Regions from separate parts of the Sagittula sp. P11 genome, predicted to be linked through region 1. Evidence: riboswitches for the same ligand, from Rfam matches in the RefSeq annotation. Region 1 holds a riboswitch; each other region holds the start of a gene.
What was found. A riboswitch is a leader RNA that binds a small molecule or an ion and turns the genes downstream of it on or off. The one in region 1 is predicted to bind cobalamin.
Positions count from the first base shown of each region.

Region 1 (3,270 bases):
CCGCCAGCGCTGAGGCGGGGACCAGCCTGTCGTGGCGCGTGCCGACGAGAAAGCGCATGGCATGCGGCACGACAAGGCCAACGAAGCCGATCGCGCCCACTTTGGAAACGAGTACCCCCACCATGATGGCGGTGACGGTGATGAGACTGCCGCGCAAGGCAGGCACGTTGATCCCGATGGACGCGGCCCCGTCCGCACCGAACGTGAAGGCGTCAAGCCCACGCCGGTGCCAAAGACATAGCGCGACACCCCCGAGGGAGACGGCCGTGCAGGCCCCGACGTCATCCCAGCGGATGCCCGACAGATTGCCCATGAGCCAAAACATGATGCCGCGGGCCTGCTCGGCATTGGCGGAGCGGGCGATGGTGAAGGCGGTCAGAGCGTTGAACATCTGCGAGCCGGCGATCCCGGCGAGGATGATTGCGGCCGCCGCCTGGGTCCCGCGCCCGCCACCCGCGCTCCCGTTCACCGCGTGGGCCAGGGCCACGACGCATCCGAAGGCGACAAGCGCTCCGGACAACGCACCGAGCGACATCGAGATCGCCCCGCCTCCGATGCCCGCGACCGACACGAGGACCGCCCCCGTCGAGGCGCCCGCCGACAAGCCCATGAGGTAGGGATCGGCCAGAGGATTGCGCAGCAGCGCCTGAAGAACGACGCCGGTCAGGGCGAGGCCAGCCCCGCAGCAGGCGGCCACGATGGCCCGCGGGAGGCGGTAACTCCAGATGATGCCCGCCTCGATCCCGTCCACGGGATAGCCCGCGCCCCACAGATGGTTGGCCAGCGTCCGGCACACCACGGCAAAGGGCAGACTGGTCTCGCCGATTGCCGTACCTGCAAGGATGGTGGCCCCGAGCAGAAGAGGCGCGAGCCAGAGCCCGTGCCGCACCGTGATGCGCGCGGGTGTGGCCGCCATGGTCATTCGAAGGACATCTTCGAAAGGGCTTCGGAGAGCGTTTCCAGCCCGTAGATCGACCGCATCGTCGCGCTCATGGCGTGTGCATCCATCTGCACGATCCGGTCCTCGCGCACGGCCGTCATCTGGCTTGCGACAGGATCGGTGCGCAGGAACTCCAGCTTCTTCTCGATGTCGTCGGCGGGAAAGCGACGGCGGTCCATGTAGGCGATGACAATCACGTCCGGGTCGGCCCGGGCGATTCTCTCCCATCCCACAGTCGGCCATTCCTCATCGGACTCGATGACATTCTCGATCCCGAGCTTGGACATCATGTAACCCGGCGCGCCGAGGCGTCCGGCGACATAGGGGTCCATTTCGACGTCGGCGGAGGAGAACCAGAACACGGCCGACAGGTCCTCGGGCAGGTCTAGCCCTTCCGCGCGGGCAATGGCGCGCTCTTCGGTCGCCTGAAGGTCCGAGACGAGGGTTGCGCCCGCGCTGCGCACGTCGAATATCTCCGCCAGCTCCCGAATGCCCTTGTAGATCGAGGCCGTCTCAAAGGCGCCGACGCGTGTGCCATCGCCGCCGGTGGAATTGTCCTTGGTGTCGCAATCGGCGGGCAGGATGTAGGTCGGGATGCCGATGTCGTGGAACATCTCCCGTGTGCCGACGTTGCCGCTCTCGCCCACGTGCCATTCGTATTGCACGGCGACCAGCCCGGGCTTCTTCGCGACCACGCTCTCGAAGCTGGGGTCGTTGTCGGCCAGCCGCTCGATCGCCTCGTTGACCTCCGCGAACTCCGGCAAGACAGGGTTGAACCAGACCGAGGTGCCCGAGACCTTCGGCGCGAGGCCGAGCGAATAGAGGATCTCTGTCGCGGACTGCCCTATCGTCACCACGGTGTCCGGTGCGGCGTCGAACGACACATCGAGCCCGCAGTTCGTCAGTGTCAGGGGGTAGTCCGTTTGCTGCGCGTTCAGCGCCGTGGCAGCGCTGGCCAACAGCGCAGCCGTCATCAAGGTCTGTCTCATCCGATCCGTCCCGTCAGATAGGACCATCAGGGGAAAGACGCGAAACGGAATGCGGCCCGGCGGCCACGTCATGTTTCCCGCCTCGGCACACCCCGTCCGGTCGTGGTTTCGTTCATGTCGGCAGGTCTCCTGACTGACGGGTCACAGCGTCTCTCGCCTTCCCGGGACGAACCCAGTGGCGCATCGAGAGGCACTCACCGCCTACAGTTGCGGGGGCAGTTCCGTTTGCCGGCCGAAGCCGGAACGGATTCCCTTTCAATTCCCGAAGGAAACCGACGCCGCAATCTCTGGCATAGTTCCCGATGCACAGCAAGTGCGCGGCGGCACGAACACAATCGCCGAAGCCGAGGTTGGCGAGTGCGTCGAAAAGGGAAAATGGGCTCGGAGCGGACCTGCGGCGGTGCGGCAAGGGCAGGCCAAAGGTCACCTCAGGTGCGCTGTCGCTGCAGGCCCATTCCGGCAGTTCACGCGATCCGCCATTGCCGCCATCGCTCTCGCCGCTGCTGCCATCTACCTCCTATGAGATGCCGTAACGGGGCCTGCGTCCGTGACCCGCCCGTTATCGTTGCAAGATCGAGGGCAAGCTGGCGCCATTCCCGTATCGGATCCACATGGAGGACTGCGGGATGAAGCTGTGAATTGGGCTGGATGTGTCGCTTGAGAAGACCGCAATTTGCGTGATCAGCGAGCATGGGAAGATCGTGAGGGAGGCGGAGGTGTCCAGCGAGCCCGAGGCGCTGTTGCTCTGGATCGGCGATCAGGACGGGGAAGCTGCGGCTATCGGGCTCGGAGCTGGCCCCCTGTCGCAATGGCTGCATCGCGGGTTGTCCGCGGCTGAACTCCCTGTCGTGCTGATGGAAACCCGGCAGGTGAAAGGCGCCTTGAAGGCCATGCCGATCAAGACGGACCGCCGGGATGCCGAAGGGATCGCACGCCTGCCGCACCTCGGCTGGTTCCGACCGGTTCACTGCAAATCAGTCTCCGCACAAGAGGTTCGCGCTGTGCTCACCGCTCGCAAGGCGGTGCAGCAAGGGTTCATCACGCTTGAAATGTCCCTGCGCGGGCTACTGCGGAACTTTGGCTTCAAGGTTGGCACTATATCCCGTGGCCTATTCGAACATCGTATACGCGAACTGGCGGCAGGTAATCCGATGCTGGTAGCGGCAACCGAACCCATGCTTCGCGCGCGGGCAGCGCTGCGACGAGAACTGGCAGGCCTTGAACGCCATGTCCGCCAACCTGCCCATGACGATCCGGTCTGTCTGCGCCTAATGTCGATGCCCGGGACTGGCGTGGTCGCGGCAAGAGATCCGTTGTGCTGGACGTCAAGGATGCAGATGA
Region 1 is NZ_CP021914.1:311,051-314,320, reverse strand. It holds gene CDO87_RS23475 (FecCD family ABC transporter permease) at 1-916, opposite strand, end outside; gene CDO87_RS23470 (ABC transporter substrate-binding protein) at 919-1,929, opposite strand; cobalamin riboswitch at 2,031-2,221, opposite strand; partial or broken gene CDO87_RS27340 (transposase) at 2,580-2,945, shown strand; gene CDO87_RS23460 (CaiB/BaiF CoA-transferase family protein) at 3,245-3,270, shown strand, end outside.

Region 2 (3,270 bases), on a different replicon from region 1:
CTTCGTCGCTTGACCCTCCCGCGAGGCCACCACCGACAAATCCGCGCAACAAGAAAATTCGCCCTCGCCTTTAACGCGAGACCGCGACCCATCCCGCCCCGCGCCTCTGGCAAATGCCGCGCCCTTGCCAGCCATATGACGCATGCGGCCTCGTCAGGACGCCTCCGGCGGAGGTATTTTCGCCAAGATGAAGGAGAGGGTCGGGCACCGCGCCTCGGGCCTTCCGGGAAGGGGGAGACGCGGTGCCTTCACCTTGGGCGGTCATCGGGACCTCTCCCTGTACCGCCCGGCGAGCCTCCGCGATTCCGGTTAAGAAAGCCTTTCCTTCATCTTGGCGAAAATACCTTGGGGGTCTGGGGGGAACCCCCAGCGGGTCGGGGCGCCGCAGGCGCGCCGAAACCCGGATCCCGCAGGCTCAGAACTCGACACCCTTCTGCGCCTTCACCCCCTCGCGGAACGGGTGCTTGACCAGCGTCATGTCGGTGACGAGGTCCGCCGCCTCGATCAGTTCGGGCTTGGCGTTGCGCCCGGTCAGGCAGACGTGGGTCATCGGCGGCTTCTGCTCCAGCAGGAACCCCACCACCTCGTCGATGTCGAGGTAGTCGTAGCGCAGCGCGATGTTGATCTCGTCGAGCAGCACGAACTGCACCTCCGGGTCGAGAATCTGCGCCTTGGCGATCTCCCAGCCGTTCTGCGCCGCCGCGATGTCGCGCTCGCGGTCCTGCGTCTCCCAGGTGAAACCCTCGCCCGACACGAAGAACCGGCATTCCGCCGCGAAGCGTTCGCGCAGGAACGTGCCTTCGCCCGTGGGCCAGGCGCCCTTGATGAACTGCACCACCGCGCAGGGCATGCCGTGGGCGATGCAGCGCATGATCATCCCGAATCCGGAGGACGACTTGCCCTTGCCGGTGCCGGTGTGAACGATGATCAGGCCCTTCTCCTCCGTCTTGGTCGCCATCATCCGGTCGCGGGCCGCCTTGATCTTCTTCATCTTTTCGGTGTGGCGGGCGTTCTCGTCTTCGCTCATGGCGCGGGCTCTCCTTGACATTGCCGGGCGTCCGGCGCATCAGCCGGGGTGCTGGTGCCTGTGTCTAGCAGGTGAAAAGGGAATGCGCAGCCCCGCGTCGGGGTCAGGCGCAGCCGCCCCCGCGACCGTGACCGGAAAGGGCCCGAAGCCACTGGCGAGATCGCCGGGAAGGCCGGGTGCCGTTGGGCAGACAGGGACCCCCTGCCGCCCAGTTCCGCAAGCCGGGAGACCTGCCAGTGGCCGCGCCGTGGAAGGGGCGGAGGAACGAAACCGGACGGGGTGATCCGGGGTCGGGAGAGGGCCTGTCATGGCCCGTGCCCCGCTCAAGGTCCCCCCATGAGACGCGCGAGGTCGCCATGTCATCGGAAGCCGAACTTCTGGTCTGCGTGAAGTGCCGCCGGGGGCAGGAGATCCCCGCCGACGACCGCCGGCCCGGCCAGGCGCTCTACGACGCGCTGGCCGCCCGGCCCTTGCCCGCGGGCCTGCGCCTGACCCCCGTCGAATGCCTGCAGAACTGCGACGCGGGCTGCACCGTCGCCCTGCGCGGCGGCGACCGCTGGACCTATGTGTTCGGGAATGTCGACGAGGTGTCGCATCCGGACATGCTGCTCGACGGCGCGGCGCGCTATCACGCGACCGGCGACGGGCTGATCCCGTGGCGCGAGCGGCCCGAACACTTCAAGCGCAACTGCGTGGCGCGCATCCCGCCCCTGACCCCGAACACCCCACTGGAGGCCGACTGAATGACCGATCTAGCCAAACTCCCCGTCACCGTGATCACCGGCTTCCTCGGCTCCGGCAAGACCACGCTGGTGCGTCACCTGATGCAGAACCCCGGCGGCCGTCGCCTGGCCGTGGTGGTCAACGAATTCGGCGACGTGGGCGTCGACGGAGAGATCCTGAAGTCGTGCGCCATCCCCGACTGCCCTGCCGAGAACATCATGGAACTGGCCAACGGCTGCATCTGCTGCACCGTGGCCGATGACTTCATCCCGACCATCGAGGCGCTGATGGCGCTCGATCCGCGCCCCGACCACATCCTGATCGAGACCTCGGGCCTCGCCCTGCCGAAGCCGCTGCTGAAGGCCTTCGACTGGCCGGACATCCGTTCGAAGATCACCGTCGACGGCGTGATCGCCCTGGCCGACGCAGAGGCGGTGGCGGCAGGCCGCTTCGCCCCCGACGTGGCGCGCGTCGACGCGCAGCGTCTGGCCGACGACAGCATCGACCACGAAACGCCGCTGAGCGAGGTCTTCGAGGATCAGATCTCCTGCGCCGACATCATCCTCCTGACCAAGCCCGACCTCGCCGGTCCCGAAGGCGTGGCGAAGGCCAAGGCGATCATCGCCGCCGAGGCGCCGCGCCCGCTGCCGGTGGTCGAGGTCGCCGAGGGCGTGGTGGACCCGCGCGTGATCCTCGGGCTCGAGGCCGCGGCCGAGGACGACATGGACGCACGCCCCTCGCATCACGACGATCATGACGACCACGAACACGACGACTTCGAATCGATCGTGGTGGAACTGCCGGAACAGGACACCCCGGCGCAGCTCGTCGTCGCCATCGAACGGCTCGCGAAGGAACAGAACATCCTGCGGGTGAAGGGCTACGCCGCCGTGAAGGGCAAGCCCATGCGGCTTCTGGTGCAGGCGGTGGGGGCGCGCGTGCGTCACCAGTACGACCGCCCGTGGAAGCCGGACGAGGCGCGCGTCAGCCGTGTCGTGGTCATCGCGGAACACGACGACATCCGTCCCGACGCCATCCGGTCGGTCCTCGGCGCCACGCCGGTCGCCGCAGAGTGACATGAAGTAGGGCGGGGCTCTGCGCCGCCTTCCCCGGGAACCGCCGATGCACGTCATCTTCCGCGAAAGCCACGGCCTCGACGAGAGCGAGACGCCGCAGGACCTGGGCCAGAGCCCGGCGGACCTCGTCGTCCTGTCGTTCTCCGACAGCGACCTCGGCGCCTTCGCCGAAGGCTGGCGGCGCGGCGGCGGACCGGAGGGGCGGATGCCCACGCTCCGCCTCGCCAACCTTGCAGCCCTCAGGCATCCGCTGTCGGTCGACACCTATGTCGAGCAGACGCTGGAGGGCGCGAAGGGCATCCTGATCCGGCTGATCGGCGGCGTGCCCTACTGGTCCTACGGCTTGCAGCAGGTCTTGGCGCTGGCGCAGCAGAAGGGCATCGCGCTGGCCGTGTTGCCCGCCGACGGGCGCGAGGACAGGCGGCTCGACGAGATGTCGACGCT
Region 2 is NZ_CP021913.1:3,178,132-3,181,401, forward strand. It holds gene cobO (cob(I)yrinic acid a,c-diamide adenosyltransferase) at 416-1,027, opposite strand; cobalamin riboswitch at 1,063-1,280, shown strand; gene CDO87_RS15420 (DUF1636 domain-containing protein) at 1,384-1,770, shown strand; gene cobW (cobalamin biosynthesis protein CobW) at 1,771-2,826, shown strand; gene cobN (cobaltochelatase subunit CobN) at 2,873-3,270, shown strand, end outside.
Region 2: another riboswitch for cobalamin. It lies ahead of CDO87_RS15420 (DUF1636 domain-containing protein); the one in region 1 lies ahead of CDO87_RS23470 (ABC transporter substrate-binding protein).

Region 3 (3,270 bases), on a different replicon from region 1:
GCCACGGGCAGAGCGCGATGTCGGCCACGGAATACGGTCCGGCGATCCAGTCCCGGCCCTCCAGCGCCCCTTCGACCACACCCAGAAGCCGCCGCGCCTCGTTCACGTAACGGGTGCGCGGAAGGGGGTCCTTCACGTCCTTCCCCGCGAACTTCCAGAAGAAACCAAGCTGCCCGAACATCGGGCCGACGCCGCCCATCTGGAACATCAGCCACTGGGTGATCTTGTGCCGCTCCGTCGCGGTGTCGCCCAGGAGCATCCCGGCCTTTTCGGCGAGGTAAAGCAGGATGGCACCGGATTCGAACAGCTCCAGCGGCGCGCCGTCGGGGCCGTTCGGGTCGATGATCGCGGGGATCTTGTTGTTCGGGTTGAGCGCGAGGAACTCCGGGCTCTTCACGTCCTTGTCCGCCAGGGTGATCTTGTGGACCTCGTAGGGCAGGCCGGTTTCCTCCAGCATGATCGAGGCCTTCACGCCGTTGGGCGTCGGGAAGGAATAAAGCTGGATGCGGTCGGGGTGCGTCGCGGGCCAGCGGCGCGAGATCGGATGGTCGGCAAGAGCGGTCATGAAGCGTGTCCCGGTTGATGAAGATCGTCCGGGCGACCCTAGCCCGGCATTTCCCGCTTTCCCAGCCGATCCGCCGTGACATAATCCGGTTTGTGAGAAAACACCCCGCAGGACATGCGAAAACGCATGCCGGCGCTCTGACGGAATGGGACAATGATTAAGGAATTCAAGGACTTCATCGCCAAGGGCAATGTCATGGACATGGCCGTGGGCATCATCATCGGCGCGGCCTTCACGGCCATCGTGCAGTCGCTGGTGGGCGATATCATCAACCCGATCATCGCGCTGTTCACCGGCGGCATCGATTTTTCGGGCTGGTTCTACGCGCTCGACGGCAACGAATACGCCTCGCTCACCGCGGCAACGGAGGCAGGCGCCCCGGTCTTTGCCATCGGCAAGTTCATCATGGCGGTCATCAACTTCTTCATCATCGCCTTCGTGGTCTTCATGCTTGTGAAGATGGTCAACCGCGCCAAGGCCGCCGCCATCCGCGAACGCGAGGAAGGCCAGCCGGCAGAGGCCACGCCCTCCGGCCCCACCGAGCTCGACGTGCTGCTGGAGATCCGCGACGCGCTGAAGCGCTGACGGCCAAGGCCGGGGCACTTGCGCGAGGGGGCGGGATTTGCGATCCCCTCCGGGTCAGGTGCCCCCGCCCGTGGGGGAGAATCGGGAAGCCGGGGAAGAACCGGCGCGGGCCCGCCGCTGTGACGGGGACGGGAAGGACACAAGGCCACTGGGCGCCGCGCAGGCGTTCGGGAAGGCGTCCCTTCCGGAGGATCCGAAGCCAGAAGACCGGCCTGACGGCATGGCGGCCCCGCCTGGAGAGCGGGGGCGCGCAGGCCTTCGGGAGGTGTCCCCATGACAGGAGCGGTGGAAAGCCGATCCCCTGCGCCGGTTGCGGCGCGCGTGTTTTCGGATGAGGAGCGGCAGGCGCTCTACGACGTGATCGCCCACAGGCGGGACGTGCGGAACGAGTTCCTGCCCGACCCGGTGGACGAGGATGTGCTGCGGCGCATCTTGGGCGCGGCCCATGCCGCGCCCTCGGTCGGGCTGTCGCAGCCCTGGGACTTCATCCTGCTGCGCGATCCGGCGCGCCGCGCGCAGGTGCGGGCCGCGTTCACCCGCGCCAACGAGGCCGCGCAGGCGATGTTCCCGCCGGAGAAGCGGTCGGCCTATGCCGCGCTGAAGCTGGAAGGCATCGAGAAGGCGCCCCTGAACATCTGCGTCACCTGCGACCGCACCCGCGGCGGGCCGGTGGTGCTGGGACGCACCCATCAGCCGGAGACGGATCTCTATTCGACGGTCTGCGCCGTGCAGAACCTGTGGCTGGCGGCGCGGGCCGAAGGCATCGGCATAGGCTGGGTCAGCATCTTCGACGAGGCCGACCTGCGCCCGATCCTCGGCCTGCCCGCGCACGTCCGTGTGGTGGCATACCTCTGCATGGGCCACGTGAAGGAGCTGTTCGACGGCCCGGAACTGGAGGCGCGCGGCTGGGCGCGGGCGCGGACGCTCGACGCGCATATCCGCGAGGAGGGCTGGTAAGGCCCTGCGCCGCCACGGCCGCCAAAACCCGCCACCGCGGGCCCTGCACACCGGGCCAATCACGCTTTGCAAACGACCGGTGCCCTTGCTTCTTTGCTTCCGAAATACTCCGGAGGGGTTCGGGGAGGCAGAGCCTCCCCGACGGGTCGCCGTGCGCAGCACGGCGAAACCGCTCAGGCCGCCAGCGCCGCCGCGGGCGTGATCGCATCCAGGCCCAGGGCCTCGCCCACCGGCGCGTTGGTGATCCGGCCGGCGTGCACGTTCAGGCCGGCGGCCAGGTGCGGGTCGTCGGCACAGGCCTTGCGCCAGCCCTTGTCTGCCAGCGCCAGCATGAAGGGCAGCGTCGCGTTGCCGAGCGCCAGCGTCGAGGTGCGCGCCACGGCGCCCGGCATGTTCGCCACGCAGTAGTGCACGATGCCGTCCACCTCGTAGATCGGGTCCTGGTGGGTGGTGGCCTTCGAGGTCTCGAAGCAGCCGCCCTGGTCGATGGCCACGTCGACGATCACCGCGCCGGGTTTCATTGTCGAAAGCTGCGCACGGCTGACCAGTTTCGGCGCGGCGGCACCGGGGATCAGCACGGCGCCGATGACCATGTCGGCCTCGGCCACCAGCTCGGCGGTGTTCCCGGCAGAGGCGTAGCGCGTCCGGAAGACCGCGCCGAAGACGTCGTCGAGGTAGCGCATCCGCGACAGCGACCGGTCGAGCACGGTGACCTCCGCGCCCATGCCTGCGGCAACCCGCGCCGCGTGGGTGCCGACGACGCCGCCGCCGATCACCGCCACCCTGGCGGGGCCGACGCCCGGGACGCCGCCCATCAACACGCCGCGGCCGCCGTTGGCCTTCTGCAGCGACCATGCGCCGACCTGCGGCGCCAGACGGCCCGCGACCTCGGACATGGGCGCCAGCAAGGGCAGGCCGCCCCGCGCGTCGGTCACGGTCTCATAGGCGATGCAGGTCGCGCCGGAGGCGATCAGGTCGCGGGTCTGCTCCGGATCGGGGGCGAGGTGGAGGTAAGTGAACAGCACCTGGCCCTCGCGCAGCATGGCGCGTTCGGGGGCCTGCGGCTCCTTCACCTTGACGATCATGTCGGCGGTGGCAAAGACCTCGGCCGCGGTGTCGGCCAGCGCAGCGCCGGCGGCGGTGTAATCCTCATCGGTGAAACC
Region 3 is NZ_CP021913.1:856,937-860,206, reverse strand. It holds gene CDO87_RS04185 (glutathione S-transferase family protein) at 1-565, opposite strand, end outside; gene mscL (large conductance mechanosensitive channel protein MscL) at 719-1,150, shown strand; cobalamin riboswitch at 1,190-1,381, shown strand; gene bluB (5,6-dimethylbenzimidazole synthase) at 1,424-2,107, shown strand; gene ald (alanine dehydrogenase) at 2,281-3,270, opposite strand, start outside.
Region 3: another riboswitch for cobalamin. It lies ahead of bluB (5,6-dimethylbenzimidazole synthase); the one in region 1 lies ahead of CDO87_RS23470 (ABC transporter substrate-binding protein).